3 regions of the Bacillus sp. H1a genome follow, and region 2 is predicted to be linked to each of the others. Evidence: riboswitches for the same ligand, from Rfam matches in the RefSeq annotation. Region 2 holds a riboswitch; each other region holds the start of a gene.
The links. Region 2 has a riboswitch for cyclic di-AMP ahead of U860_RS0130520 (APC family permease). Riboswitches for the same ligand answer to the same signal wherever they lie in the genome.
Positions count from the first base shown of each region.

Region 1 (12,656 bases), on a different contig from region 2:
TATTAATTGTATGCAAATACGTTTTTAATTCTTTTTCAATAATAACAGCTAGCTTTTCCGTATCTATTGTAACAATAGCTTTCTCTGCAATCGTTACAATCCCCTTTTTCACAGCATCAGACTGCAACTCTTTTTCAGCAATTTGCAGTACCATTTGTGCTAGCTGCATTTCTTTTACTTTACTTGTAATACTTTCTTTCGTCAGCCATTCATTTTCTAACGTAGAAACGAGCCCCTTTGTTACCCGCTTCCGATTTTTAGGTAATAATGCTGTATGTGGAATCGGAATTCCCAGCGGATGACGGAATAAAGCTGTAACTGCAAACCAATCCGCAAGCCCACCGACTAATCCTGCTTCAAATCCCCCTTGTATAATTTCTCCTGCTACCGTTCCTTGAAAAGGGATAGAAGCCGCAAAGCCTACCCCCATAACTCCAAGCGAAATACCTGCTATATATTTTGTCTGTAATGACATTGTATACACACATCCTCTTATTATATAAAATAAAGCTTTTTTATTATATTTAATCAATATTAGCAATCCTTTATATCTATACTATAAAGAACTAGGGTGAAAATAACAAAGTTTTTATAATGATTCATATAAGTATCAAAAAATATATGGGCTTTATTTAGAAATGTTTTATTATCTTTATTACTAGTTAATTAATATTGGTTTTGAAGAAGAAATTATATTTAGAGGATACCTTTGGCCAAGGTTAGTTATCTTATTAGGAAAGCTTTGGGGAACATTTCTTACTTGTACATTTTCCGGAATTGCTCATTCATTTATGCCTATTATTTTAGGTAACACTTCTAAATGGCTAGGAGACTGGATAGGACTGGCCTTGTTGGACATTTGCTATACGCTTTTATTTTTACACTCGTCATAATAATTTACTCCTCCCTATTTTTTAAACATTCCATATAAATAAAAGAAAAATGAGGCTGTAAATAGCCTCATTTTTCTTTTAACATTAATTCCACACCTTTTTTATAATACCCACTCATTACTTCTTCTGGAACCATGCTCCCACCAGTTCCCCACACAATATGTGTGCCTTTCTTTACCTTTTCCGTTAACTGATGTTTTTGTAAATACTCATTTTCAACTTTACATACATTTAACGGACCTATCATACCTGCTAACGCAGAAGGCTCTAAGTATATGTTTTCAGTATCAGCCAGTTCTTTTAACAATCTATACAACTCTGCATCGCTTACTGTATAATTCCCGCTCAAAAACGGTTCCATCGTTTTACCGACAAATCCTGATGGTCTTCCTACCGCAAGTCCATCAGCATCTGTTACATTATCAATGCCGATTTCTTGAACGGAAATTTTATCGTGAAGCCCCGTCATTAAGCCTAGTAGCATACATGGAGAGTGCGTAGGCTCAGCAAAGAAACAATGAACATTGTCTTTATACAATAACTTTAAACCGAATGCTACTCCACCAGGGCCCCCACCGACTCCGCACGGAAGATAAACGAATAAAGGATGTTCTTCATCTACTACAATTTTTAACTCTTCTAATTGTTTTTGCAAACGAGACGCTGCTACTGCGTATCCTAAAAATAAATCATGTGAATTTTCATCATCAACAAAATAACAACTAGGATCAGCATCTGCTTGTTGACGCCCTTCTTCTACCGCTTTACTATAATCAGCTTCATATTCAATAACGTTTACATTTTTGCTTCTTAATAAATCTTTTTTCCATTCTTTTGCGTCTGCTGACATATGAACAGTCACATTGAAACCTAATTTCGCACTCATAATACCGATGCTTAGTCCTAAATTCCCTGTAGAACCTACTGCAATTGAATACTTCGCAAAAAACCCTCTAAATCTATCACTATCTAAAATTGAATAATCATCTTTCTCTGCTAACATTCCATGCTGCAAAGCTAATTGCTCAGCATGTTTCAGCACTTCATAAATGCCACCTCTTGCCTTTATTGACCCTGATATTGGAAGATGACTATCACACTTTAATAATAATTCTCCTAAAATAGGTTGCCCGTAATTTTTCTCTAAAGATTGTTTCATAGAAGGTATTTTCACTAAAGGAGATTCTATAATTCCGCTCGTTTCTTGCGTTTCAGGAAAAACCTTTGCAATATATGGTGCGAAGCGTTTTAACCTCTCTTCTGCATCTTTTACATTTTCTTCATTAAGCGGTGAACCTTTTATCGCCGTTTCATACTTTTTCGTATTCGAGTTCACCCAAAATACTTCTTCCGTTGCAATAAGGTTGTTTAATAGTGGGTATCGTTCTTTTAATGCCTCTATCTCCTTCATTCCTCTTCCTCCTCATATCCTTGTAGCTAGCCATACAATAAATTATAATTGAATTAATTTTAATATAGTTTAACACAAAATTCAGTTTTAGTTAATTTTAATTTAATTTATTTAAATGTAATTTAATAATTATTAAGGAGAATTTATAATGGAAAATATAGATATTGGTAAAAAAATTGAAAAACAAAGAAAAGAAAAAGGGTTAACTAGTAAAGAACTAGCAAAGTTGGCTGAAATTACACCATCTATGCTTAGTCAAATTGAACGTGGTTCGGCTAATCCTTCCATTCAAACATTAAAGGTACTCGCAAAAGCTCTTGATGTTCCAACATTTAGTTTTTTACTTGAAGAAACAAATACAGACGATTTAATCGTTCGTTCTAATAAACGAAAAAAAATGATTATTGATAATTTATCATATGAATTGTTATCGCCTGATTTCACAGGAAATTTAGCAACAGCAATTATGACTGTTCCTCCAAATACTTCTTCATCAGAAAATCTTTTAGAACATAAAGGAGAAGAATTAGCATTCGTATTAGACGGAAAAATTACATTGTATTTAAACGACGAGGAATACATATTAGAAACTGGTGATAGTGTAAAAATACCGGCTTATTTAAAGCATAAATGGGTGAATCAATTCGAGAAAAATGCAATTGTTTTATTTTCTGTTACTCCGCCGATTTTTTAGTTCATATTATGAAAATGAAAACTGGGTAATCCTAAAAAACACGGATTACCCTTCTTTATTACATGATATAGTTAAATTATCGTTAAAAATTCAGCAATTGGGCCAAGTACGAGCACTGGTAAAAATGTTAATGCACCTACTATACATATTGTCCCTAACAAAATCCCGCCAAATAAACGAGTATCAGTTTGAAAGGTTCCTATCGTTTCAGGAATAATCTTCTTCTTTTTAAGCCCTACTGCAACAGCAAGCATTGTAATGATTCCAAAATACCTACCAATATACATTACAATACCAGTTGAAAGATTCCAAAACGGTGTATTATCTTTTAACCCTTCAAATCCAGATCCATTATTAACAGCTGACGACGTATATTCATATATTACTTGAGTTAAACCGTGAAAACCAGGATTGGAAATGGCATCCGTTCCATGATAAGTCGAAAAAGCAATTGCCGCCGCTCCAAGAATAAGTAATGGCTGAGATACAATCGTAATCGCGATTAACTTCATTTCTTTTCCTTCCAATTTCTTATTCAAAAATTCCGGTGTACGGCCGATCATCAATCCTGCTAAAAACACAGCAATCATCGCATACATGATTATATTCATAAACCCAACTCCAATACCACCAAACACTGCTCCTAAAAGCATATTTACAAGCGGGACCATCCCTCCAATTGGCGTTAACGTGTCATGAGTCGTATTGACCCCACCAGTACCAGAGGCACTTGTAACATTCGCGTAAAGAGCTGAAGAAATAACACCGAGACGCGTTTCTTTCCCTTCCATATTTCCTTGTGAGCTTTCTAATCCTAATTGATTTAACAGCGGATTCCCCTTTAATTCAGTCGTAGCAAGAACCGAGAAACCAATTATAAAAAGAATAAGCATTGATATAAAAAGCATTCGTCCTTGCTTTCGATTACCGACCATTCTCCCATATACAAATGGAAACGCCATTGGCATTAGCATTTGTAATACCATCTGCAACACATTACTGACCATATTAGGATTTTCGAAAGGGTGTGCAGAAACCGTTCCAAAAAATCCGCCACCGTTGTCACCTAGTTCTTTAATAGATAATAAAGAAGCTACCGGCCCGCGTGGAAGCTCTTGTATTGTTCCTGCTACCGTTTTCACAGTTACTGTTGGATCAAGGGTTTGCGGTACTCCTAATAATACAAATAACAATGATGTTATAAACGCAATCGGCAGAAGTACACGTATAATAGATTGAACAAAATCAACAAAAAAGTTCCCAATTCTTTTCCCAGCCAATAGACGAATAAATGTAATACCTACCGCCATTGAAGTTGCTGGAGCCGCGAACATCATAAACGTTACGCCTATCATTTGAGAAAAATGCGATAAACTACTTTCACCACCATAATGTTGTAAATTTGCATTCGTCATAAACGTAATCGCTGTATGAAAAGCTAAAGTAGGTTCTAATCCTTCAAAATGATTAGGGTTTAACGGCAATATTCCTTGTAACCTAAAAATAGCATATACGACTACAATAAAAGAAAAATTCGTCATTAATAAGCAAAAAATATATCTTTTACCACTTTGACTATGACCTTTAACTCCAGTCACTTTAAATAATACTGTTTCTATCGGTCCAAATACTTTTTGAAATGAATGATGCTTTTGAAAAGCGTTATATAAATAATCTCCCATAGGTTTTGCGATTAACACGAATAGAACAATTGTAATTAGACTTGTAAACCAGCTCATTCTTTTCTCCCTCTCTTTAAGAATACATATTTTCATTTTTTGCTACTAAGAGAATAAAAAAAGAAAACACTAGGTTGCACCTAGTGTTTTATATACACAAGTCCCCCCTCTCAAAACGCTGACGAGGTTAGCTGTCGGATTCGGACCTTGAGATTAGCCCTACCTATAAAAAGGATTCACCCCTAATGCCATATGCACAAATTTGGTTCCCCCGCTCCATAATGGATTAAGCGATACATATTCGGCTGCCAAATACAAATTGAGCTATTCTGTCTGTAAATATACTCCTCTGAATTGTACTTGTAAAGAGAGAAATATAATTCTCTTTTTACAACAAACTATTACAAAATAACTATTAAAAATAGCCATGCACGGATGCTCTCCGTACATGGCTATTTTTATTTTTTTGGCACTAACAAAATACCTAAACTAATAACACAAAAACTCATTATTTGCTGTATAGACAGACCCAATAGAATCGAGTTTTGTTCACTAATTAGCGAAAGGAGTATATGAGCTATTCCTTCACAGATTAGAAAGAAGCTTATATTCTTTCTATTTCCTAATCTTTCATTCTTTAACCATAACGAGCCTATTATACAAAGTGCGAGTACAATTTCATACACGAAAATAGGATGATATAAAAATTTAGATTCATATATTTTCACACCCCAAGGCACTGTAGTTTGTACACCTAATTTTTGATGAAATAGAAAATAAAAAATAATACTCATGCATAGTCCAAAAGGCAATGCATCAAGTAAAATACGAAGCGAAAATTGCTTCTTTTTACTTTTCCAAACAATGTATATACTTGCAATTATGCACCCCACTATAATGTGCTGAATACTTCCTACAGCTAATAACGCTTGCAATGGCGATCCTATTGCCCATACTGGATTTAAAATTGCCGGTGCAAATTTCCATACAAATACGATGATAAGAAAAGCATTTGTTACAACATCCATCATTTTTTCATATGATACATTTTGGTGCCTCATCTTTCGTTTCATCAGTATAAATCCAAATAGACTTCCTATTATAAGCGATACTGGTTGTAACCTCACTATCCACTCCATCACTATAAAATCCCCTCTTAATTCTCAATTAATTTCTTAAACTTCTCTTCTAATTGATCTGGAGGTAATACCCCTCGTGCTTGATCTGCTATAATTCCATCTTTATTAACAAAAAATGTCGTTGGTAACGAGAATACTTTATAATCAATTCCAGCTACTCCATCCATATCTAATAGAACAGGAAATTTAAATCCGTGACGATCTGCAAATGCGCTCGCTTCTTGTACTGGATCCCCGATAGTTGCATTTACCGCAAAGATTTCAACATCCTTCTTATATTTATCATACAAACGAACTAAGTCAGGAGCCTCCATTTCACATGGGCCACACCATGATGCCCAAAAATTAATAATATATGGTTTTCCCTTTGCATCATTTAACGAATAAAGCTTTCCATCTAATCCTTTTAATGTTATGTTCGGCGCTTTAAATCCCACTTGTGGTAATACTTCTTTCTCTTGTAACTCCGCTTGTTTCGCTTTTCTTTCTTTTTCTTCTTTCTTAGTATTATAAAAGTTAACTCCTGCCCAAATTAGTGCCCCAGCTAGTATAATAGCAATTAGTTTCTTCACTTTTCTTCCTCCTCATTTCTAAAATCCTGTAATATATGATAAATAAGATGGATATAGCGGTAAAGAACATGGTGATATAAATGAAAGTACCCCTGTCCCTACTACTAGCCAAATTGTTAGATCCGCTGCATTCATTTTATTCCTCCATATTACACTACAAATTGTAGTGCTAATAAGTAAAAAAAGAGGCTATATGCACTCTCCGACAATAAGTACAATCGACATACAAAATAGCCCTAACGTAACATATACTGAATTTGTATGTAATGGTATATTGAGCTTAACAACTTTTTCATTCAACACTTGCTCGATCCGTAAATTAATTGCGGTTTTCGCAAATGAAGCTGTAATACATTTATTTTCCATCGTCTTTATTTTAATTAATTTTAATAACGCACTACCTAGCTCGAATGAAGATTTCATTTTTTGCATCGCATATTTATCAGCTGATAGCTCTTGATACACATGATAACGCTGTAGCATCCCTTTTAATACAGGAATATACATCATTCCTTCTGCTAACAGTGTAAAGAAAAATAATTTTAATGGATCTCGATTTTTTTGATGATACTCCTCATGTAAAACAATCGCATCAATTTCTTCCTCTGAAAACGACTGAAACATCCCTTCTGAAATTACAATTTTCGGTCGAAATAACCCAATTGTAAATGCTGTAATCTGTAACGTCGATAATACGTATACTCGCTTTCCTTTTCTTGTAATAGACACGAGATTTTTCTTCAATCTTTTACTATAAAAAAACTGCTTCCAAATTCTTTTACTTATAATGAATACAGTAAATAACAGTAATCCAGCCATCATAATGCGGAGTATTGATAGTTCCCTCATATGCTTTTGCAATTCAAATAAACAAAACTGTGAAAGAAAAAATGCTTTATTTTGAAAAAGAAATGGGTATGTGACGTAGTATACTAACATACTAAAAAAAAGAACACTAATACTCACTGCTAACAAAACGGTTTTACGCATTTGCCACATCATGTTATCGATCCTCTTTTTTTAGCTGATTTAATTTCTCTTCTAACCTTTTTATTAAAGACGGATCAGCTTGCTCTAACTCATCTATCATATGACTCACAACAAGATCCCCAAATTCACCCATTAATTCCTGCGTCATTTTCTTCGTTTGATCGGATAAAAATTCTTCTTTCGTTCGTGCAGCACGATACATACCACTTCTTTTCACAATATGTTTTTCTAAATGTGCTTTCTCTACTAATCTGTTCATAACTGTCATTACAGTATTAAAGTTCACCGGGGATTCTTCACTTAATTTTTGCTGTACTTCTTTAATAGTAATACCTTGAGTAGACCAAACAATTTCCATAATTTTCGCTTCAAGCGGTCCGAAAAAGTGATTTAATCCTTGCTCATTTAACTTGTAGTTTTGAGTAAACATATTATAACTCCTTTCACACTACAGATTGTAGTACGAAATAAATAAAAGGTCAAACATGAATGTTATAAGCTGATACTTTAATTAGTGTTTTTCCAATCTCCACTAATTATTAGTCTGTACCTTGTTAGGTTCATTGTAAACCTAACTTCTCACCAAATGTCTCAAAGAGATAATATTCTAATATTTGCACACTAAATTTTTCATTACGCCCTAGTGCAAATAATTCCCGATCCTTTGCTACGATAGTATCCAATGGAATAACGACATTATCCACTACTTTTGTAATTTCAATTACATTACTTTCTACGTTTACTTCTGTTTTAAATTCAATATTTTCTAATACTATATGTGAACGTCTTCCTGATGCCAAAAAAGTAAAATTAGGATTTTTAACAAAGCCAATTTCACTCTCTAAAGGATATAAATACTGAAAAATTATATCTCTGTGTCCATCCTTTATTATTTTTTCATCCTTCTCATCATCTAAATATTCTCTCAGTTTTGTTGTAAATTCAAATCGAAAATCCACTCTTTCACGCTCCCTCTTTTCATTTCATACCAAATAAATATATTGGTATAAATTTACCATATTATAAAATAAGTTCCTATAAAAAGTAAAAGCCACTTTTGTAAATTCTCTGGTATTTCCCGCACCTTTTAACTATAAAAGCTCATTCAATATTAATTAATACGTCGTTATATTCATTTAACCATATTACTTCCATACTTTGAAACGATAGTATCCAGTATTATATATCAATAAACCGCTTCTAATCCCTTGCTATCTACAGCTACCGACAGCCCTTACTATTTCAATATATTTTAAACTGTATTTTTTATTATTCATTCTACTTGTTAATTCATTAAATCACAGAAGGAATGTAACTCCCCGCTATCGAATTTTTACATAACAAATATTATTAGGTGGTGCTTTCCTATGAAATTAGCTGTCATTGGTGGCGGTGATTTACAAGATTCAAATCACTTGCATATTAATGAACGACTTATAAAATTAACAAATAAACAATACCCAAAAGTATTATTTATTCCAACAGCTAGTCATGATGATGAAGACTATATAAAATTATTTTTAGAAACGTTTGAAAAACAATTACATTGTGAGGTTCAAATTTTACGTATTATAAACGAAACACCTACTAAATATGAAATAGATGAGATGATTCATTCTGCCGATTTAATTTATCTTGGCGGTGGGAATTACGTTCAAATGCTGGAACAATGGAAAGAACATAAACTAGATGCAAAGTTACTATTTGCTTTACAACATGGAACACTTATTGCAGGATATAGTGCCGGTGCTATGTGCTGGTTCACATCTAGCATCCGTTCAGATTATGAAGGTTCTGGTTATATAGAAAGTAGTGGCTGGAGTATTGTTAACAAAAGATTTTGCCCCCATTACAATCAATTAAATAGAATGAATGCCTTCCATACGTTTTTACAAACTCACCAAGTTCATATAGAGGGCATTGCATTAGAAGATAATTGCGCTTTATATATTACAGAAGATTCATTTGAAATTATCGGTGAACCAGAGAAAGCTTGGGAGTTTTATATGAATAATGGAAAACTCATTAGACAACATTTTGACATAACTTTGAAAAGTTATTTATAGACATTTACTAACAAAAAATGAGGCGGTGCCAAATGATATTTTGGCACCGCCTCTTCTTTTTATAGCCTTGCTACTTTTGTCAGTATTTGTTGGCAAATCGATATACTTTGTCTAATTGCCGATATATTGCAAGTTATGATAGATATATTCGAAAAATTATTGATATAATCCCATTTACTATTGTACGAAATCAAAAGGGCATCACCTCATCAAAAAGTTCGACTTTTCGGACACCTCATTTTCATCTTCTAACTTACTAATCGTGTAATTCGTTTCTTCTGCCATGAAAGCTTATAATATGCATACTGTAATATTAAGCTGACGATGAATGCAGCTGGATACCCAATCCATATCCCTTCTATGCCAAGGCTCGTATGGTAAGAAAGATAATACGCCACAGGTACTTCAACAAGCCAAATTGATACAACACCGATTACAGTTGGCCATAGTACTATACCACTTGCTCGCATTGTCGCACTAATAATTTGTGCATGACCGAAAATTAAGTAACTCCATAATGTAATCATGATTAGGCTATGAGCAATTTCAATTGTATTTTGACTCGTTAAAAATAGTGCTAGAATATCTCTTGAGAACAAGTAAATAAGTGATATTAATACGCCACCAATGATGTAATTCATAATAATTCCGGCCTTAACAACTTTCTGCAATCGATCAAATTGGTTCGCACCAATTGATTGCGCTGCAAAAATTGATACTGTAATACCGAGGCTAACCGCTGGCATTTGTACATAACTTGCAACTTGGTTCACAACGCCATACGCCGCTGTTGCATCTGAACCATACCGATTTACAAATGCGATTACCGCGATTTCTGATAATGAAACTAATATCATATTAATACTCGCTGGAATACCGAGGCGTAACAATAACTTTAATAACTCCCAGTCCATACGAAGATATTTTCTTACTGTCCCATCTAATTGTAGTGGATGATTTTTCTTCTTTAAATACATTAGCATGACAATAAAAGTAATTACTGTAGATATAACCGAAGCATAGGCTGCTCCGTAAACATCTAATTGCGGAAGTCCTAACCAACCAAAAATAAGGATCGGTAATAATAACATATTTAGTGCTGTACTAACTATTAAAAAGTAAAATGGTGTTTTGGAATCTCCCGTCCCTCGCATAAAAGTTGTATACGCAAAATATAAAAATAAAACTGGCATAGATATAAATAAAATACGTGCATAATGTACACTTATATCAATAATATTTTCTGGTGTTCCCATAATGCGCATAATATCCAGTGCAAACACACTTCCTACTATCGCCAACACGACTCCGATAATAAAAGTAAACGTAAGCGTCGTACCAACGATAGCTTTTAAACGTTCTTCATTTTTAGCACCAAACGCCTGACCGATTAAAATAGAACTACCAGAACCAATTCCAATTACAAATGAAACGAGTAGGAAAAATAACGGGAAGAATGCCGATATAGCAGCTAAATCATTTACCCCAAGCCATCTTCCTACTACTACCATACCAAATAATTGTCCTACTGATTGTAATACATTACTTAATAGTAACGGAACTAAAAACATGGACATCGATTTCCATATCGGTTTCTTTTCCTTTTCTGACTTTTGTGACTCTACACCTTCTTTATTGTTATCTGTAGGTGGTTTCAAATTTCATTTCTCCTTTTAATTCGAGATCACACGGCCATATCCGTGCTCCACATGGTTGAAATTGCACCAACCATTTCTCTTCTAATTTTTCAATTCTGTCTGCTCGTTAAAATATTAACTTCTAACACTTCAAATCGTACTCTTACTATTCACTCCATACACTCTCTTTAACTTCTATCTCTTTGTGTAGTTGTTTTAATTATGTGCTTCTATTCATTTTCCTTCTCTATTTCTTATAATTTCACCCAATATTGGCTTCCATCAGCTGTTCTATCTATAAAACCATATTCAATTAAATATCTTCTTAAAGTCACAAAATCCGGATATACATTTTCTAAAACTGCATTTACTTCTTTTTCAGTATACTTTTTATTACTATCAAACTTTCTCACTAAATGACGCAATATAATTAATTTACGTTTTTGCTTTTTAGGAAATTTAGACAGCGGTCCATCTAATCCTTCTATAAAATGCGCTTTTAACACTTCATCATTTTCTTCTTCTGTAATATTGTAGCGATCGTCTACCATCGTAGCTGTTCTGTGAATCGGAACAAATTTAGATTGAACTTTTGATTTTTCTTCTGATAATTCCATTAATGCTAAAAATACTTTTGCTTGCTTCATCTTCTCCCGTAATGTAAATCGATGATTACGGATTGTTGATGTGCTCCCGCCATCCATCTCTTTTACAATTTCTTTATCATTAAGTCCCATATGGAAGAATTGAACCATTTTCTTTTGCAAATCGGTTAAACCTGTAAACTTCTTATCTAGATTTAATAAATAATCAAACATAGACGTATGCTCGTTTTGAATATGCAACTGTACAAACTTCTCTGCTTCATACAAAACTTGATTATCTTGATAAATAACCCCTTTTATAAATGTCTCTCCGCAAGCTAAGCAAATATATTCTTCTGCTTCCGTATCAAACACATACCCTTTCTTCAATTCCCCTACCGACGCATCCCAAAACTTCTCTGAAATATCACCCATACTAAACATTCCTCCAAAAGGTTTATTTAAAAACAAACAAATTATAATATCGTTTATTATCACTTCATCATCTTAACATAATGAAAATAAACATTTCAACATTCCGTTTGCCTATTTTATAAACTTTTATAAAAATATCTATTCGAAGATACAAAAAGGACTTATCACACCGAAAAGCGAATGTATTTTAAAAACTAATTATTATGGGATGTGAAGCAAAACATGACTACTATTCAAGATCCTTCCAGCACTCAATTTTAACTACAAAAAAGGTGTTTCCATATGCGGAAACACCTTTTTACCTCTTATATATTTTATAAATAACCTCTATTAAAACTTTACTTGCTTGTACAAATACATGTTTTCCATTTCCATCCTCAACAAATCTATTTGAACAACCACTAATGATCATCGTACAACTAATTATGACTATTACTTTAACTCTTTTTCTGCAAGTCATTTTATGCAACTCCACTGTTGAAAAACTTCATTTAAATTTATCCCATCAAAAAAGTTTACACGAATAATGAAACGTAAAATTATGCAATATTGCATA
Region 1 is NZ_AYMH01000028.1:60,070-72,725, forward strand. It holds gene U860_RS0113710 (DUF445 domain-containing protein) at 1-475, opposite strand, end outside; gene U860_RS36405 (hypothetical protein) at 726-893, shown strand; gene U860_RS0113715 (D-serine ammonia-lyase) at 961-2,304, opposite strand; gene U860_RS0113720 (XRE family transcriptional regulator) at 2,453-2,998, shown strand; gene kdpA (potassium-transporting ATPase subunit KdpA) at 3,070-4,737, opposite strand; cyclic di-AMP (ydaO/yuaA leader) riboswitch at 4,838-4,980, opposite strand; gene U860_RS0113730 (prolipoprotein diacylglyceryl transferase family protein) at 5,136-5,819, opposite strand; gene U860_RS0113735 (TlpA disulfide reductase family protein) at 5,834-6,388, opposite strand; partial or broken gene U860_RS33320 (cytochrome c biogenesis protein CcdA) at 6,413-6,523, opposite strand; gene U860_RS0113745 (M56 family metallopeptidase) at 6,578-7,390, opposite strand; gene U860_RS0113750 (BlaI/MecI/CopY family transcriptional regulator) at 7,392-7,808, opposite strand; gene U860_RS0113755 (DUF3942 family protein) at 7,939-8,337, opposite strand; gene U860_RS0113760 (peptidase E) at 8,746-9,444, shown strand; gene U860_RS0113765 (MATE family efflux transporter) at 9,693-11,102, opposite strand; gene U860_RS0113770 (DUF2087 domain-containing protein) at 11,336-12,100, opposite strand.
Region 1: it holds a riboswitch for cyclic di-AMP, as region 2 does, so the genes downstream of both, kdpA (potassium-transporting ATPase subunit KdpA) here and U860_RS0130520 (APC family permease) in region 2, are expected to answer to the same signal.

Region 2 (5,895 bases):
TGACTATGCCGCTAAACGCGATTAGAAGAGCAAAATATTCTAGGGGTGAAGATATATGATTTGAATCAGTGTTTTTTAAAAGGTCAATCATAGTAAACCCTAGCATTTGGCCCACTACAGAATAGAGAGTTAAAATTAATAATAAAAGGCTATCTTTTTTAGAGGCAACATTTTCTTGATATTTAAACAAACTATCAAGATTTTGTTTCGCATTTGTGAACAGTATTTCAATATTGAAAAGCTTTCTTAAACGAAAGAAAATATCTTCACTTTGTGACTGAGATACTAATTCTAAAGAAAAATAATTAGCTGTAAACGAATTGATAGAATAAATTAACTTCTCTATCTCATTTGTATCCTGTTCAATATTTAGTTCAGCATAAGCGTTTGCCATTTTTAATAATACAATTTTATGAAATAAGTTTAATAATAAAGCGTAATAAAACTCCCCATACATTTGGCTAGCAAGTTTAGCTATTTTATTATCATCTTCGTTCGTAATACATGTGAAAATATGTTCTTCCATTATGAAATAACGATTAGGAGCCCACCTTTGATAGGCGTGCTGTTTTAAGTAATCATTAATATAAGGGAGATTGTTCGCACTAACATATGGTTTACCATCACTTGTTAATCCAGAAAGACTGGAAGTACGATAAACATCAATAACGTTAAGTTCCATATTTTCTTTTAGCGATAACAAAGTTTGCACGTACATTCTTTGGTCTTCAAAGAAAGGAAAAGTTTGAAAGTAAGAACTTCTTAATCTTTTCTTTTCAAAAAAATCTGTTAAGCCGTTAAATAAATAACCGAAAATGAATTTTTCAACTTGGGAATATTTTTTCCCATCGCATGTTATGCAAATATTTTCGTCCGTTTCATCTCTCGTTTCAAGTACACGGAATCGTGTAGCGAATTCTATTGCGTCTGATAGTGTCATATTTGGAGAGGTGTTAACTTCAGTTCGAATTGTTAGGAACCCAAGTTCATAAGGGCATAGTGTTACATCGATTGAGTGCACTGTGAACGGGACAGAGATTAGATTTGTTGTTAAATGTCCGTTTAAATTGAGATCTTTAGAATAGCGCTGTAATCCTTTTTGATGCTCAGAGCGAGGAAAGAGAATTTTATTTGTAAATGAAAGATAGTATGCTTCCATATTTTGATGTGAAACATGAAACTCCCCGTAATATGTATTTTCATCTTCGAGATGATCGAGTCGAAAGGGCCGGAAATCATTTTTTTGTAAGAAAGGGAACATATTTTGTTCATATCCACTTTTGAACGAAAATGGGAAAATAAATTGAAAAATCGCTGTTGATACATATTTTTCTTCGATTGTTTGTATTGCCTCCATTTACATAGTTTCCTTTCAATATAAGCTATAGAAACAACATGCCCAAATCTGCTTAAAAATAACCACTGTTTTTCACTCGGTTAAGAATGAAAATTCAGCTTATTCATTAGGGGACATGTACAATATTATGTATACTAAAAGTAGTAATATCATGTTTTAAAAAGGGGGATGTAATATGCGCATTTTAGTATTAGGAGCTGGAGGCGTTGGTGGATTTTTTGGTGGACGACTAGTAGAAAAGGGAGAAGATGTTACTTTTCTCGTTCGTAGTAGACGGAAACAACAATTAGAGAAAAAAGGTCTTGTTATCCGAAGCGTTAACGGAGATTTTTCATTTCAACCGAAATTAATAACGAAAGAAGATATCACTGCTCCATTTGATGTGATTTTATTTTCAACAAAAGCATATCACCTAAAAGAGGCAATAGTAGATTTGAAATCATTTGTAGGTGAGAATACAGTCATAATCCCATTATTGAATGGTATGGCTCATTTATCACTATTACAAAAAGAGTTTAGTGAGGAAAAGGTGATTGGTGGTTTATGCTTTATTGAAACGACATTAAATAGCGAAGGGGATGTCGTACAAACTAGTGCTGCCAATAGACTTGTATTTGGGGAAATTAAGCCTCAAGATGTAGAGAGAATGCAACGTATTTCTAAAGTATTTGCGGGTACGAAAGCTAGTTTTGTATTAAGTGAAAATATTTTGCAGGACATGTGGCATAAATATTTATTTATCACCGTAATGTCAGGAGTGACAACATTAATGCGTGCGCCAATAGGGCCGATTCGTGAAAGTGAAGGTGGACGTGAATTTATCCGAAATGTATTTGAGGAATCTATGCAAATTATGAGGGCATTTGGAGCTCCAGTTAAGGATAATATTGTTGAGGAACATATGAAAACAATTGATAAAATTTCTTATGATATGAAGTCCTCTATGCAGCGTGATATGGAAAAAGGTTCGTTCATTGAAGGGGCGCATTTGCAAGGATATTTGTTGGAACTAGCAAAGCAATTGCATATAGATACTCCATTATTGGAAATAGTATATCAAAACTTAAAAGTATATCAAGAAATGTTTTTAAATAAAGAATTGGTATAGTTTATTTGTAGTAGTGAAATGAAAGAAGTATAGAAAAAACATTATTGTTTTTTCTATACTTCTTTCTGTTTTTTAGTGAAGGTAGAAAATGTATGATCGTTCAATGGGGATTTTGAATAATTTAGTGCACGTATAAAAACAGCATTTGATGAAATTGGATGTTTGCTTTTAATACATAGATAAATAAGTGAGTTCTAAAAATGGTGAGTATTGAAATATAAATGTGATGGAAAGGAGAGGGGAGCATGACTATAATTACTTTTTTAGGTTTGTTTTGGGGCTGGATTATATTAATTGTATCCGGAATTCTTTTTATACGGCCATCCGTGTTACGCGAATTGAAAAGGCTAGTTGTGGAAGATAGAGGTTCTGGAATTATGTATGGATTTTTATCAATTTTCTTAGGCGTAAGCACAGTTATTTTGCATAATGTATGGGAGTTCAATTGGCAAGGCTTTGTAACACTTATAGGGTGGCTATCACTCTTAAAAGGGATTTACATTATTTCATATCCTGAACCATCAAAAAAGACAAATTTTGAAGTGCGTGTACTATCTACTCGTATAGTACTTGCAGTTATTTCTGCTTTAGCTATTTGGATGCTTGTTGTAATTTATACGCAATAAATTTATCGGTGTTTAAGAATAAAAAAGTCTGTTTTAAGTTACATTATGTAAAAACAGACTTTTTTAATGTTGTAACTTAGTTCAAATCAATTATCGATTCCTTTTATTTTCTTGTGTAATATCCCGTTCTTTTTCCATATTACCGTATAGATGGTTGATTTCTTTTCTAACTTCATCTAAAAAATAATCTGATAAGATTGGTTTCTTTTTCTTTGACATATGAGCCTCCTAAATGGTTGTAATATTATTAATTATGATTATTTATTCTGGAATCATACATAATCATCATAATTTTTTTAGCTTTTTAAAATTTGAGTTATTTTATGAAAATTTTTATTTACTTTTTAAAAATAAAGGAGTATTATAATCCACAGTTTCAATTTTCTAAATCGCTGAAACTGCATGGTGCGGGGGACCCGTTTAAATGGATTAGTACATAATTCAATGGGGTGAATCCTTGAAAAAGGTAGGGCTACTCATAGGCCCGAATCCGACAGCTAACCTCGTAAGCGTTATATTGAGAAGGAAGGTGGAGCTTGTGCGACAAAAAAATTAATGTCTACAAGTCTATTCGTTATGGCTTGTAGACATTTTTATTTTCTGAAGAGATAGTTTATTGGTTGTGACTAGCAGAATGGTTCGTACAAAATTATTGGAGAGTGGACAGCAGTGGTTTCAGCTATCAAAAAATTTTTAATTGGAAGACCGTTAAAATCAACCGAGTTAGGAGAACAAAAGCTTAATAAAACGAAGGCGTTAGCGATTTTATCTTCTGACGCATTGTCATCGGTTGCTTATGGTCCAGAGCAAATTTTAATTGCATTAGCAGGTCTTGGAGCAGTAGCTTATTGGTATTCTATTCCAATAGCTGTTGGGGTATTAGTATTATTGACAGCTCTTATTTTATCTTATCGACAAATTATTTTTTCTTACCCTCATGGCGGGGGGGCATATGTTGTATCAAAAGAAAATTTAGGGATGAATCCAGGCTTAATAGCAGGAGGATCTTTATTAGTTGATTACATTTTAACTGTTGCAGTAAGTGTGTCTGCAGGTACAGATGCGCTCACATCTGCTTTTCCTAGCTTACATGCACATAATGTAATCATTGCGATTATATTTGTCATATTGATTACTATTTTAAATTTAAGAGGGGTAACTGAATCAGCTTCGATTTTAGCATATCCTGTTTATTTATTTGTTTTAGCATTATTTATACTAATTGGTGTAGGAATATATAATATTTTAACTGGTCAAGTTTCACCGACTTTACATTCGCCAATTGGAACACCCGTTGCAGGAATTAGTTTGTTTTTACTGTTAAGAGCGTTTGCATCAGGAAGTTCTGCTTTAACAGGTGTTGAAGCAATCTCTAATGCAATCCCAAATTTTAAAGATCCTTCTCCTAACAATGCGGCAAAAACATTGCTTGCGATGGGTGCTTTACTTGCCGTTTTATTTTCGGGAATTGTCTTTTTAGCTTACTATTATGGCATTAATCCAAGTAAACAAGTAACGGTTGTTTCACAAATCGCTGAACAAACATTTGGACGTAATTTCATGTACTATTTCATACAAGGTACAACAGCTTTAATATTAATTCTTGCTGCTAATACAGGATATTCTGCCTTTCCATTATTGGCGGTTAATCTTGCGAAAGATAAGTTCATCCCGAGAATGTTTACAATTAGAGGAGACCGTCTAGGGTATTCAAACGGTATTATTATACTTGGGATTGCTTCGATTATTTTAATTGTAGCTTTCCAAGGGAAAACAGAACACTTGATTCCGCTATATGCGGTAGGGGTATTTATTCCATTTACACTTTCTCAAACTGGAATGGTACTAAAATGGCTTCGTGAAAAACCTGAGGGATGGATGTTACGATTAACGATTAATTTAACTGGTGCAGTTATTAGTTTTATCGTTATGAGTATGTTCTTTTTAACTAAATTCGCGCAAGTTTGGTCAATACTTATTTTCTTACCTTTCATTATCTTCTTGTTTCATCGAATTAAGAAGCATTATGATGCAGTGGGTGATCAATTAAGTTTAAAAACTTGTGAGCGAATTGTTCCGATTGAGGGGAATGTAATTGTCGTTCCTGTAGCTGGCATGACTCATGTAGTAGAAAATTCATTGAATTATGCTAAGGCTCTTTCTGCAGATCAAGTTATCGCTGTATATGTTGCTTTTGACAGAGAAGAGGAAAAGAAATTTGAAGAGAAATGGAAGAAGTGGCAACCTGAAGTAAGGCTTGTTACATTACATTCTCATTATAGAAGTATTATTCAACCGTTAACAAAGTTTATTGATACGGTGCAATATAAGGCGAGTGAATCAAATTACCGAGTTACGGTCGTTATACCACAGTTTATTCCGAAAAAAGGTTGGCATAACATTCTTCATAATCAGTCTAGTTTACTCATTCGTGCGTTTCTACTGTATCGAAGAAATGTTGTTATTACGACAGTGCCATATCATTTGAAAAAATAAGAAAAATAAATGTTAGAGATAGCTTCACTTTTGTGAAGCTATCTTTTTGTATGTTCTATGCATAATTGCATATCGGCCTAAAAGATATACTAATATAATTTTATTGTTTGTGGGTTAGTCACGTTTTCTAGTGTGAGTTATGGATATTTCAATTGAGTTAGTCTCTCGGATTTTATTTTGAAATAAGGACATGAGACCTTGAAAATAAAGGGAATAAAAATACTTCTTTACGGTGGATAAATAGCTGTGTTTAAATGACCTTACAGTACAAAATTTGAATGAAAACAAAATGAAATTTCATACTTACG
Region 2 is NZ_AYMH01000132.1:306-6,200, forward strand. It holds gene U860_RS0130495 (hypothetical protein) at 1-1,357, opposite strand, end outside; gene panE (2-dehydropantoate 2-reductase) at 1,533-2,465, shown strand; gene U860_RS0130505 (hypothetical protein) at 2,711-3,091, shown strand; gene U860_RS36935 (hypothetical protein) at 3,182-3,310, opposite strand; cyclic di-AMP (ydaO/yuaA leader) riboswitch at 3,472-3,618, shown strand; gene U860_RS0130520 (APC family permease) at 3,761-5,587, shown strand.

Region 3 (12,656 bases), on a different contig from region 2:
ATCTGCTAAAAATTTAGCTTATACAAATTATATGATGTCTGTATCTCAAAATGGCACACTTGCAGAATTAATAGCAGCTTTACTTCCATGTATGTGGAGCTATTGGGAGATTGGAAAGCGTTTAAATGATATTCCTGGAGCAAGAGATCATGAGTTCTTTGGGGAGTGGATTCAAGGATATAGTTCTGAAGAATACGGTAACCTTTGTATTTGGTTAATAGATTTATTAAATGAAATGGCAGTTGGGAAGTCAGAGAAAGAGCTAGATCGATTAGAGGAGATTTTCTTATATTCCAGCCGATTTGAATATTTATTCTGGGATATGGCTTATCGTAAGGAGATGTGGGGATTTGAGGAGCAAGAACATACTACAGTTTCGTAATGTTTCCTTTCATTATGATGAAAAACCAATCATAGAGGGACTAAATGCCAATATACAAGAAAAAGAGTTTGTGAGCATTATTGGACCAAGTGGCTGTGGGAAAAGTACTTTATTTCGCCTTATTACAGGTTTAGAAGAGGCGAGCAGCGGACAAATAGAGCTTATGGAAACAAAGAGGCATCCTGTAGGGTATATGCCTCAAAAAGATATGCTTTTGCCATGGAGAACAGTTATTGAGAATGCTGCTTTACCGTTAGAGTGCCAAGGTGTGCAGAAGAAAGAAGCACAGGTAAAGGCAAAGGAACTGTTACATAAATTTGGTTTACAAGGGTACGAGAAAAAATATCCGAAAGATTTATCTGGTGGTATGAGACAGCGCGTATCTTTTATCCGAACTTTATTAACAGGCGGAGAGATATTATTGTTAGATGAACCGTTTAGCGCGTTGGATGCTTTAACGAAGGCATCTTTGCAGGAATGGTTGTTTGAACAATGGCAAGAGTGGGAAAAAACAATTTTATTTATTACACATGACGTTGAAGAAGCCCTTTTTCTTTCTAATCGTATTTTTGTTGTAGAGCAGCAGCCGATAGCTACTTTAACTGAGCGAATTGTGCCGCTTGAACGTAACAGAACAAGAAAAGATTTACATAAGCCTGAAGTGTTAGCGCTTAAGGATGAGCTTCTTAGTATGTTACAAAGGCAGGTACTTGTATGATGAATCGTTTGAAGGAGCTATTACCTGCCCTCACATTAAGTGGAATTTTACTTATTGCTTGGGAAGTAGGAGCAAGAATTGTAGATGAGATGTACATTTTGCCATCACCTTCTGCAATTGTAATGAAGATATGGGCGCTGAAAGATATATTATTTACGGTTCATTTACCTGCAACGTTGTATGTCGTTTTAATAGGTGTTGTTATTTCTATCGTCTTGGGCGTAGGGCTAGCAATGTTAATGAATGCGAGTACGTGGATGGAAAGAGCATTTTATCCATTATTAGTTGCCTCGCAAACAATTCCGATTACAGCGCTTGCGCCGCTATTTGTTTTATGGTTCGGATATACCATTTGGAGTAAGGTTGTTGTCACAGTTTTAATTACATTTTTCCCAATTGCGGTCAATACGTATGATGGACTTCGCAGTACGAAAAGAGAATGGGAAGAGCTTTTAGTTACGTATGGTGCAACGAAAAAAGATGTTTTTCTAAAGCTAAAGTTGCCATCTGCTCTTCCTTACTTTTTCTCAGCGTTAAAAATTGCGGTACCACTTAGCGTTATTGGGGCAGCGATTGGAGAATGGCTCGGTGCGCAAGCTGGGCTTGGATATTTCAGTAAAAGAATGATGACGCAGTTAGACGGAGCGGGGGTATTTGCACCAATTGTATTGTTATCATTATTAGCTATTTTCTTCGTCATACTTGTTTCGATATTAGAAAGGAAATTCATTAGTTGGAGGAAACATTCATGAAATTATTAAAACGCATCTTTGTGTTTACATTATTAGTTGCAATGATTACAGGATGTTCTAGTAATTCAGCATCAGATAAGAGTAAAAAAGAGAAAGAAATAACAGTAATGCTGGATTGGTATCCGAATGCGGTACATAGCTTTATTTATGCCGCAATTGAAAAAGGATACTTTAAAGAAGAAGGAGTAAAGGTGAATATTAAATTCCCTTCTAATCCGACTGATCCATTAACATTAGCAGCTGCTGGAAAAGTGACAGTTGGTTTGTATTATCAGCCAGATGTTGTGATTGCAAGAGCAAATGAAAACATTCCAGTGAAATCAATTGGAGCTGTCGTACGTTCGCCGTTAAATCATGTTGTATCGCTGAAATCAGCAGGTATTCAGTCACCTAAAGACTTAGAAGGAAAAACAGTTGGATATTCTGGAACACCTTTAAGTGAAGCGTATTTAAAAACGATGGTAAAAGAAGATGGTGGTAATCCAGATACAGTGAAAGTAGTCGATGTTGGATTCGATTTAGTACCAGCGTTAATTACGAAAAAAGTAGATGCTGTAACAGGGGCATACATTAACCATGAGGTTCCTGTTATGCGTCATGAAGGTCATGAACCAGCTTACTTTAATCCAGCTGACTACGGGGTGCCGAATTATCATGAGCTTGTATTTGTAACAGGTGATAAAACTTTGAAAAAGGATAAGGAAGCGTTGCAAGCCTTTTTACGTGGTGCGAAAAAAGGCTATGATTTCATGAAGAAAAATCCGGATGAAGCACTAAATATTTTATTAAATCATCAAGAAAAAGAAAACTTCCCACTTGTACCAGAAGTTGAAAAAGAAAGTATGAAAATTTTATTAGAGAAGATGGAAACGAAAGATGAACCATTCTTATCAGATTCAAAAGAGTCATGGGAGCAGCAAAATAAATGGTTGAAAGAAAAAGGGATGACGAAAGAGGTTGTTCCAGCCGATGAACTATTCGAAAACATTTTAAAGTAGGCGAATGCATATGAAAAATGAGCTCCATGTAATCTCAAATGGTCAAATGCCATTCGAAGAGGTAGTGAATGTAGGGATACAAATTGAGAGTGAGATTGATTATTTGCATATTCGTGAGCGTGAGAAAAATACGAAGGAATTGTATTACGGTGTGGAAAGCCTTTTGGAGAAAGGCTTTCCAGCATCCAAAATAGTGATAAATGATCGAATTGATATTGCTATTCTATTAAATATTCCACGTGTTCAGCTAGGGTATCGAAGCGCAGATGTAAAGTTAGTGAAAGAAAAGTTTTCTTATTTGCATGTTGGTTATTCAGTACATTCTTTAGATGAAGCGATAGTGGCATTTAAAAATGGAGCGGATTCGCTCGTTTACGGTCATGTATTTCCAACGGCTTGTAAAAAGGGTGTGCCAGCAAGAGGATTAGAAGAAATTGCTCATATGGCAAGGTGTTTATCAATACCAATCACCGCAATTGGTGGAATCACTCCTGAAAATACAAACGATGTTCTTGCAAATGGTGTAAGTGGCATTGCTGTTATGTCTGGGATTATAAGCAGTAGTAATCCGTATAGCAAGGCGAAATCTTATAAGGAATCAATAAGAAAGTGGGCGGGAAAACATGTGTAAGAAGTATGATGTAGCGATTATTGGCGGAGGTGTAATTGGCAGTTCAATTGCACACTTTCTAGCGGAAAGAGGGCATAAAGTAGCGATTGTAGAGAAGCAAGGAATCGCATCTGAAGCTTCGAAAGCAGCAGCTGGTTTGCTCGGTGTTCAGGCAGAATGGGATGAATATGATCCGTTGTTTGAGCTTGCTAGAGAAAGCCGTGCTATATTTCCACAACTTGCAGAAGTTTTACGTGAAAAAACAGGCATCGATATTGGGTATGAAGAAAAGGGAATTTATCGCATTGCCCAAAATGAAGATGAGAAGGAAAGAATTCTTCATATTATGGATTGGCAACAGAAAACAGGCGAAGATTCCTACTTTCTAACAGGGGAGCATTTGCGGGAAAAAGAACCATTTCTTTCCGAGTCAATTATAGGGGCGGTATATTACCCAAAAGACGGTCATGTTATTGCACCAGAGCTGACGAAAGCATTCGCACATTCCGCGGCATTTTCTGGAGCTGACATATATGAACAGACAGAAGTGTTTGATATTCAAATTGAAAACAATACGGTGACTGGAATTGTTACAAGCGAAGGTGTAATCACATGTGAAAAAGTCGTTATCGCTGGAGGTTCATGGAGTACGAAATTACTACATTATTTCCATAGTGATTGGGGTACATATCCAGTTAAAGGAGAAGTTGTTGCAGTAAGAAGCAGGAAGCCTCTCTTGAAAGCTCCTATTTTCCAAGAGCGGTTTTATATTACGCCAAAGCGCGGTGGCCGTTATGTAATTGGGGCAACGATGAATCCTCATACGTTTAATAAAGCTGTGCAGCCAGAAAGCATAACTTCTATATTAGAGCGTGCTTACACGATATTGCCTGCTTTAAAAGAAGCAGAGTGGGAAAGTACGTGGGCTGGGTTAAGACCGCAGTCTAATCATGGAGCTCCTTATATGGGAGAGCATGAAGAAATAAAAGGTTTATATGCTTGTACTGGGCATTATCGAAACGGTATTTTATTAAGTCCTGTTTCCGGTCAGTATATGGCTGATTTAATAGAAGGAAAGCGAGAAAATCATTTGCTAGATTCATTGCTTCCTAAATCGGTTTAGAAAGGGGATGGAAGTTTGAATTTAAAAATTAATGGTAAGCAAATTGAAATACCAGCGAGTGTAAAAACAGTAGCTGAGTTACTTACACATTTAGAATTAGATAAAAGAATCGTTGTAGTAGAGCGTAATAAAGATATTTTACAAAAAGATGATCATAAGGATACATCTGTTTTTGATGGAGACCAAATTGAGATTGTAACTTTCGTAGGAGGCGGTTGATTATGTTAAACATTGGACCATTTTCATTTCATTCTAGACTTTTATTAGGAACAGGGAAATTCTCTGATTTTGATGTGCAGCAAAAGGCAATTGACGTTTCTGAAGCTGAAATTTTAACATTCGCAGTACGTCGTATGGATATATTTGATGCGAAGCAACCTAATCTATTAGAGAAACTTGATGTGAAAAAATATACGTTACTACCAAATACAGCGGGAGCAAAAAATGCTGAAGAAGCTGTTCGAATTGCAAAATTAGCAAAAGCTTCTGGACTTTGTGACATGGTAAAAGTAGAAGTTATTGGTGATGATAAAACGTTATTACCTGATCCGGTAGAAACATTGAAGGCATCTGAAATGTTATTGGAAGAAGGATTTATCGTTCTTCCATACACATCTGATGATGTTGTATTAGCGCGTAAATTACAAGAACTTGGTGTACACGGGGTTATGCCAGGAGCATCACCAATTGGTTCAGGGCTTGGTATTGTAAATCCATTAAATTTAAGTTTCATTATTGAACAAGCAACAGTGCCAGTTATCGTTGACGCTGGTATTGGTAGCCCAGCTGATGCAGCATTTGCAATGGAATTAGGGGCAGATGGTGTGCTATTGAATACGGCTGTATCGGGAGCAAAAGACCCTATTAAGATGGCACAGGCAATGAAGTTAGGTATTGAGGCAGGGCGCTTAGGCTTTGAAGCGGGTCGTATTGCACGTAAGCGTTGTGCAACAGCAAGTAGCCCTTTAGAAGGAATGAGCGTAGTTGAATAATCGATATTCTCGCCAAGAGCTATATTCTCCAATTGGAGAAGAGGGACAACAAAAGATAGGAGAAAAGCATGTACTTATTATCGGTGCGGGCGCACTAGGTAGTGCAAATGCAGAGATGTTTGTAAGGGCTGGTGTTGGTAAGGTGACAATTGTTGACCGCGATTATGTGGATTGGAGTAATTTACAAAGGCAGCAATTGTACGCGGAGCGTGATGTAGAGAATAATCTTCCGAAGGCTATAGCGGCAAAAAAACGTCTAGAAGAGATTAATAGTGAAGTAAGAGTCGAAGCTCTCGTTCAAGATGTAACGGCTGAAGAATTAGAAGAACTCGTTACAAATGTTGATGTAATAATTGATGCAACTGATAATTTTGAAACACGTTTTATTGTGAATGATATATCGCAAAAATATTCTATTCCGTGGATTTACGGAGCGTGTGTAGGTAGTTACGGTCTTTCTTACACAATTCTTCCTGATAAAACGCCATGTTTATCTTGTTTATTACAATCGATTCCGCTTGGCGGGGCGACATGTGATACAGCGGGGATTATATCACCTGCTGTATCTCTTGTCGTTTCTCATCAAGTAACAGAAACACTAAAACTGTTAGTAGAAGATTATGAATCACTTCGAAATGGGCTTGTGTCGTTTGATGTATGGAAAAATGAATATTCATGTATGAATGTGCAAAAGCTTCGGAAACATAATTGTCCTTCATGTGGTGAGGATGCATTATATCCGTATTTAAATAAAGAAAACACTTCAAAAACAGCAGTTTTATGCGGGAGAAATACAGTTCAAATTAGACCACCTCATAAAGAAGAAATGGATTTTGAACAATATAAAGAATTGCTGAATGATCGCGTGAATGATTTGAATGTAAATCCATATTTATTATCATTTTCTGTTGGAGAAAAGAGATTAGTTGCCTTCAAAGATGGCCGTGTACTTGTGCATGGAACGAAAGATATAAGTGAAGCAAAAACAATTTATCATCGCTATTTTGGATAGAAAAGGATGAGTGAGATGAAAGTAAATAAAGCTTTAACGATTGCAGGATCTGATAGCGGAGGCGGCGCTGGAATTCAAGCAGATTTAAAAACTTTTCAAGAGCTTGGTGTGTATGGAATGACAGCTATTACAGCAATTACTGCTCAAAATACGCTTGGCGTTCAAGGGGTATATCCTGTTTCTTTAGAAGGAATTACGGAACAGCTGAATTCAATTGGTATGGATTTAACACCAGATGCTGTGAAACTAGGAATGCTATTTAGCAGTGAAATTATTCAAATTGTGGCAGAACACATTAAGAAATTTGGCTGGAATAATATTGTGCTAGACCCTGTTATGATTGCAAAAGGTGGCGCTTCATTATTACAACAAGAAGCAGTACACGCATTAAAAGAATATTTATTGCCATTAGCTACTGTTGTAACACCGAATGTTCCTGAAGCAGAAGTGTTAACAGGACTAGAGATTCATAATATAGAAGATAGTAAAGAAGCTGCGAAAGTATTGCATGAATTAGGAGCTAAATATGTTCTTATGAAGGGCGGACATGCAGAGTATCAAGGTAATAAAGTAATCGATTTACTCTTTGATGGTGAGCAGTTTATCGAATTTAGAAGTGAAAGAATTCCTTCGAAGCAAACGCACGGGAGCGGGTGTACATTCGCGTCTGCAGTTACAGCAGGACTTGCTAAAGGATATTCAATTGAAGAGGCAGTTCAAGAGGCAAAACAATTTATTAGTATAGCGATTGAAGAGCCTTTGAATATTGGAATTGGTCATGGACCGACGAATCATTTTGCTTATAAAGTGAATAAGACACATGTATAAAGACATGAAAAGCTAGTTTTTTAACTGGCTTTTTTTCTGTTTACTTTTTCAAAATTTAAGAGTAATATATCAGCCAGAATCTGTTTTTTATTTCCGTATTATGTGGGGATAATGGATTATTTTGTAATACGCTGAGTCCAGATTTATGGAGCGGAGGAACCAATTTGTGCGTCGTCACTAGGGGTGAATCTTTCAATTTTGAAAGTAGGGCTACTCTCAAAGTCCGAATCCGACAGCTAACTTCGTAAGCGTCTTGAGAGAGGACGGTGCCATGATGGATACATCACTTCATCGGTCTGATTAGTATAGGAGAATATCAATCTATGTTTAGATTCTTTTATGCTAAGGAGGATGAGGTATATGGAATTAACACTTATTTGTGTTGGAGAAGAAAATAAAGTAAAGAGTTTAAGAGAGCTAGTAGCATTTCAGCATGAGTTAATTATTTTTACAGCAAATGAAGAGATAGCAGCTGAAGTTAGAAACTATGGATTTGATTCGACTTATAGCTGTAATAAGGAGCAGGATTTTACTAGTATTTGCGAGTGTATTAAGAAGGTGATTTTGCTCGGAGATGAGCTTTCAATAGTTAGTTTCTTCACAGAACGTATTCGTTTTTCTTTTCAAGCGCCTATTACTGTTGTCACAAGGAATAAACGATATCCGGCCAGGCTCTATGAAACAATTGGAGCTAAAATTGTCGTGTTTACAAACTGTGATAACATTTCGTTTTTATTTTTTGAATAGGGCGGGAGGAAGCGAAGATGAAAGTATTACTACTTGGAGATATAGCGAATCGTTGGGCGGTATCGGTAGAGCGAGTTCAAGAATTGGTAGTGCTCGATCCGATTTTTCCGAGGCCATATATAATATTGCCATCGAAAGATGCTTTATATTTAAAAACAGATATTATCGAATATGAGCAGCTACATGCAGAATTGTCACAAGTTTATATTCGCGGGAGAAATTTACGTGCATTTTTACGAGGAGATTAAGCATTGAATAAAAGAGCGAATGCTGAGTGCAACAAGCTATGCACTTTATGTAATTCGCTCTTTTTATTTCATATTTAAAAGATCATTTCTATGAAAAAGAAAGAAAAGACAAGAAAATAGATGAAAGAACATTAATAACGTGTAATGTAAGCGTTTAAATAATAAAATATTTTCTTATTTAAAGTAATTTGCCTCTTTACAAGTTAAATATAGAGGAGTATATTTACTCTCATAAATCATTCATAAAATTTCCAAAAAAACCTAAAATCGCTGAGTTCCAGAAATGGAGCGGGGGAACCAATTTTGTGCATCGTCACTTGGGGTGAATCTTTCAGTTTTGAAAGTAGGGCTACTCTTTAGGCCCGAATCCGACAGCTAACCTCGTAAGCGTTTAGAGAGGAGGTTTACTTTTTGTTGTTCATTTTTTGAACACTGAGTAGAGCTCAGTGTTCTTTTTTAATATTTTAATGGTAAATTTTTACAAGAAAAGAAGTGAGGGATAGCTATGTTAGATGTTGTAATGATCGGGATATTTGTTGTATTAGTTGCATCGATGGCAAGTCTTGCAAGTTGGTCAGATAAAGTTGTGAAAGAAGGGAAGCAATCATGATGATTGCCTTATCGGTTATTGTTGCAGCGATTACGGTGTACTTAGTGTACGCATTATTAAATCCAGAAAAGTTTTAATTAGGGGGAATCATTCATTATGATTTGGGTTGCAGTTGTTATTACAATGCTCTTGTTTATTTTAGTAGCAAAGCCAATGGGGATTTATTTAGAGAAAGCCTTTCAAGGTAGCAAGACGCTAGATAAAGTATTCGGGCCTTTTGAAAAACTTATATTTAAAATTACAGGGGTGAAACAATACAATCAAACGTGGAAGCAATACGCATTATCACTAGTATTGTTAAATGGATTTATGATTGTCGTTGTATATTTCATTTTCAGATTACAAGGTGTGCTGCCGCTAAATCCAGCGCATATTGCAGGGATGGAGCCTACGCTCGCTTTTAATACAGCAATTAGTTTTATGGCCGATACAAACTTACAGCATTATAGCGGTGAAAATGGTTTGTCTTATTTATCACAATTAATCGCCATTACGTTTTTAATGTTTGCAGCACCAGCAACGACTTTAGCGATTGTTATGGCATTTATAAGAGGGCTTGCTGGAAAAGAACTTGGGAACTTCTTCGTTGATTTTACGAGAGCTTTAACGAGAGTTTTTCTTCCAATTGCATTTATTGCGGCGTTAGCCTTTGTCGCACTCGGTGTACCACAAACGTTAGACGGGGCAGTTACAGCACATACGATTGAAGGTGCAAAGCAAAGTATATTACGTGGACCAGTTGCATCATTCGTTTCAATTAAGGAACTTGGGAATAACGGTGGTGGATTTTTCGGGGCAAACTCAGCGCATCCATTTGAAAATCCAGGACAAATCACTAATATTTTACAAATGATGCTTATGATGTTATTGCCAACAGCACTTCCATTTACGTACGGACGAATGGTAGGAAATAAAAAACAAGGACGTATCCTTTTCGTTTCACTATTTATGGTGTTTTTACTAGGGTTTATAACGATTACGACATCTGAATTAAACGGGAATCCAGCGTTAAATGGAATAGGTATTGAACATGTGCAAGGAAGTACAGAAGGAAAAGAAGTACGATTCGGAACAGTATTCTCTTCACTTTATGCGACAGTAACGACAGCTGCTGAAACAGGGGCAGTTGATACGATGCATGATACGTTAACACCAATTGGTGGTTTAGTTCCACTCGTAAATATGATGTTGAATACAGTATATGGCGGCGTTGGAGCAGGCTTTATCAATATTATCATGTATGCAATTATTGCAGTCTTTATATCTGGATTAATGGTCGGACGGACACCAGAGTTTTTAGGTAAAAAGATTGAAGGTAAGGAAATGAAATTAATTGCAGTAACGATATTATTTCATCCGTTACTTATTTTAGGATTTTCAGCATTGGCTCTTTCAACAAATCTAGGAACAGATGCCATTTCGCATTCAGGTTTCCACGGTTTAACGCAAGTTGTATATGAGTATACATCGTCAGCTGCGAATAACGGATCTGGATTTGAAGGTTTAGGGGATAATACACCGTTTTGGAATATTACGACTGGTTTAGTTATGTTTTTAGGACGCTATTTCAGCTTAATTACGATGCTAGCTGTTTCCGCTTCACTGAAGGAGAAAACGGTCGTACCAGAAACAGTCGGAACATTCCGTACGGATAATAGTTTATTTGGTGGCATCTTCATCGGAACGATTGTAATTGTCGGTGCGTTAACATTCTTCCCGATGTTAGTATTAGGCCCAATTGCAGAATTTCTTACATTGAAGTAATGGAGGGTAAATGATGAAGCCGGTAGTAGTAAAAGAAAAACAAGTGAACGAGTCACAAATACATGTTATAGAAGATGAGGTTAGACAAGCGAAAACGCTGGATCGCGATATCGTGACGCATGCGATAAAACAATCCTTTGCGAAATTGAATCCGAAAGTAATGATTAAGAATCCTATTATGTTCATTGTGGAAATTGGATTTATAATTACGTTACTTTTATCCTTTCTTCCAAGTAGTTCGAGTAGCGTACCAGGGTGGTTTAATATAACAGTTTCTCTTATTCTATTATTTACAGTTTTATTTGCTAACTTTGCAGAAGCGTTAGCAGAAGGGCGTGGTAAAGCGCAAGCCGATTCTTTAAAACAATCGAAGAAGGATGTGTTTGCAAATATTATAAAAGAAAATGGAGACATCGTTCAAGTTTCAGCAACTGAGCTGAAAAAAGGTGACATTGTTATTGTAAAACAAGGAGAAATGATTCCGAATGATGGTGAAGTAATTAAAGGATTGGCGTCTGTAGATGAATCTGCAATTACAGGGGAGTCAGCTCCTGTTATAAAAGAAGCAGGTGGCGATTTTTGTTCAGTAACAGGCGGAACGATGGTCGTAAGTGATGAGATTACAATTGTAATTACAAGTAATCCTGGTGAATCATTTATTGATAAAATGATTTCTTTAGTAGAAGGAGCTGCTCGTCAAAAAACGCCGAATGAAATTGCTTTAAATACAGTATTAACGAGTTTAACTCTAATTTTCTTAATCGTTGTTGTGACGTTGCCGATCTTTACAAATTATTTAGGATTTCAAATTGATACAGCTGTACTTGTGGCATTGTTAGTTTGTTTAATTCCAACGACAATTGGTGGGTTATTATCAGCGATTGGTATTGCTGGGATGGACCGCGTGACAAAGTTTAATGTATTAGCAATGTCAGGGAAAGCAGTAGAAGCTGCGGGCGATATTAATACAATCATTTTAGATAAAACAGGTACGATTACTTTCGGGAACCGGATGGCACATACACTACTCCCTGTAGGAAATGAAACGATTGAGCAGGTAGGGAAATGGGCTGCGATTAGTTCTGTTTTAGACGAAACGCCAGAAGGTCGATCTGTTATAGAGTATGTGCAAGCAAAATCAATATCATATAATAGAGAACTTGCAGAACAAGGTGAATTTGTTCCGTTTAAAGCAGAAACGAGAATGAGCGGTGTTGATTTACAGGATGGAACGAAAGTGAGAAAAGGTGCTGTTGGTGCCGTTATTGAATGGGTTCAATCACAAGGCGGAACGATTCCAAAAGATGTGAATCAAAAAGCAGATTTAATTTCAAAAGAGGGTGGAACACCACTTGTAGTTGCAGTAGATGATCGTATTTACGGTTTAATTTATTTAAAGGATACAGTAAAACCTGGTATGCGTGAACGTTTTGAACAATTGCGCCAAATGGGGATTAAAACGGTTATGTGTACAGGTGATAACCCATTAACAGCAGCAACAATTGCAAAAGAAGCAGGGGTAGATGAATTCGTTGCCGAGTGTAAACCAGAAGATAAAATTGCGGTTATTAAAGCAGAACAAGATAAAGGGAAACTTGTAGCAATGACAGGTGATGGTACAAATGATGCTCCGGCATTAGCGCAAGCCGACGTTGGATTAGCGATGAATAGTGGTACAACAGCTGCGAAAGAAGCGGCAAATATGATCGATCTAGATTCGAATCCAACTAAAATTATTGAGGTTGTAGGAATCGGTAAGCAATTGTTAATGACACGTGGTGCGCTAACGACGTTTAGTATTGCGAATGATATTGCGAAATATTTCGCGATTATTCCAGCGATGTTTACACTTGCGATTCCGCAAATGGAAGC
Region 3 is NZ_AYMH01000047.1:5,814-18,469, forward strand. It holds gene tenA (thiaminase II) at 1-382, shown strand, start outside; gene U860_RS0122055 (ABC transporter ATP-binding protein) at 351-1,100, shown strand; gene U860_RS0122060 (ABC transporter permease) at 1,100-1,852, shown strand; gene U860_RS0122065 (ABC transporter substrate-binding protein) at 1,849-2,850, shown strand; gene tenI (thiazole tautomerase TenI) at 2,861-3,481, shown strand; gene thiO (glycine oxidase ThiO) at 3,474-4,583, shown strand; gene thiS (sulfur carrier protein ThiS) at 4,599-4,802, shown strand; gene thiG (thiazole synthase) at 4,805-5,575, shown strand; gene U860_RS0122090 (thiazole biosynthesis adenylyltransferase ThiF) at 5,568-6,587, shown strand; gene thiD (bifunctional hydroxymethylpyrimidine kinase/phosphomethylpyrimidine kinase) at 6,603-7,415, shown strand; cyclic di-AMP (ydaO/yuaA leader) riboswitch at 7,535-7,682, shown strand; gene U860_RS0122100 (hypothetical protein) at 7,776-8,162, shown strand; gene U860_RS0122105 (hypothetical protein) at 8,180-8,410, shown strand; cyclic di-AMP (ydaO/yuaA leader) riboswitch at 8,669-8,814, shown strand; gene U860_RS0122110 (SipW-dependent-type signal peptide-containing protein) at 8,916-9,020, shown strand; gene kdpF (K(+)-transporting ATPase subunit F) at 9,017-9,097, shown strand; gene kdpA (potassium-transporting ATPase subunit KdpA) at 9,117-10,784, shown strand; gene kdpB (potassium-transporting ATPase subunit KdpB) at 10,798-12,656, shown strand, end outside.
Region 3: it holds a riboswitch for cyclic di-AMP, as region 2 does, so the genes downstream of both, U860_RS0122100 (hypothetical protein) here and U860_RS0130520 (APC family permease) in region 2, are expected to answer to the same signal.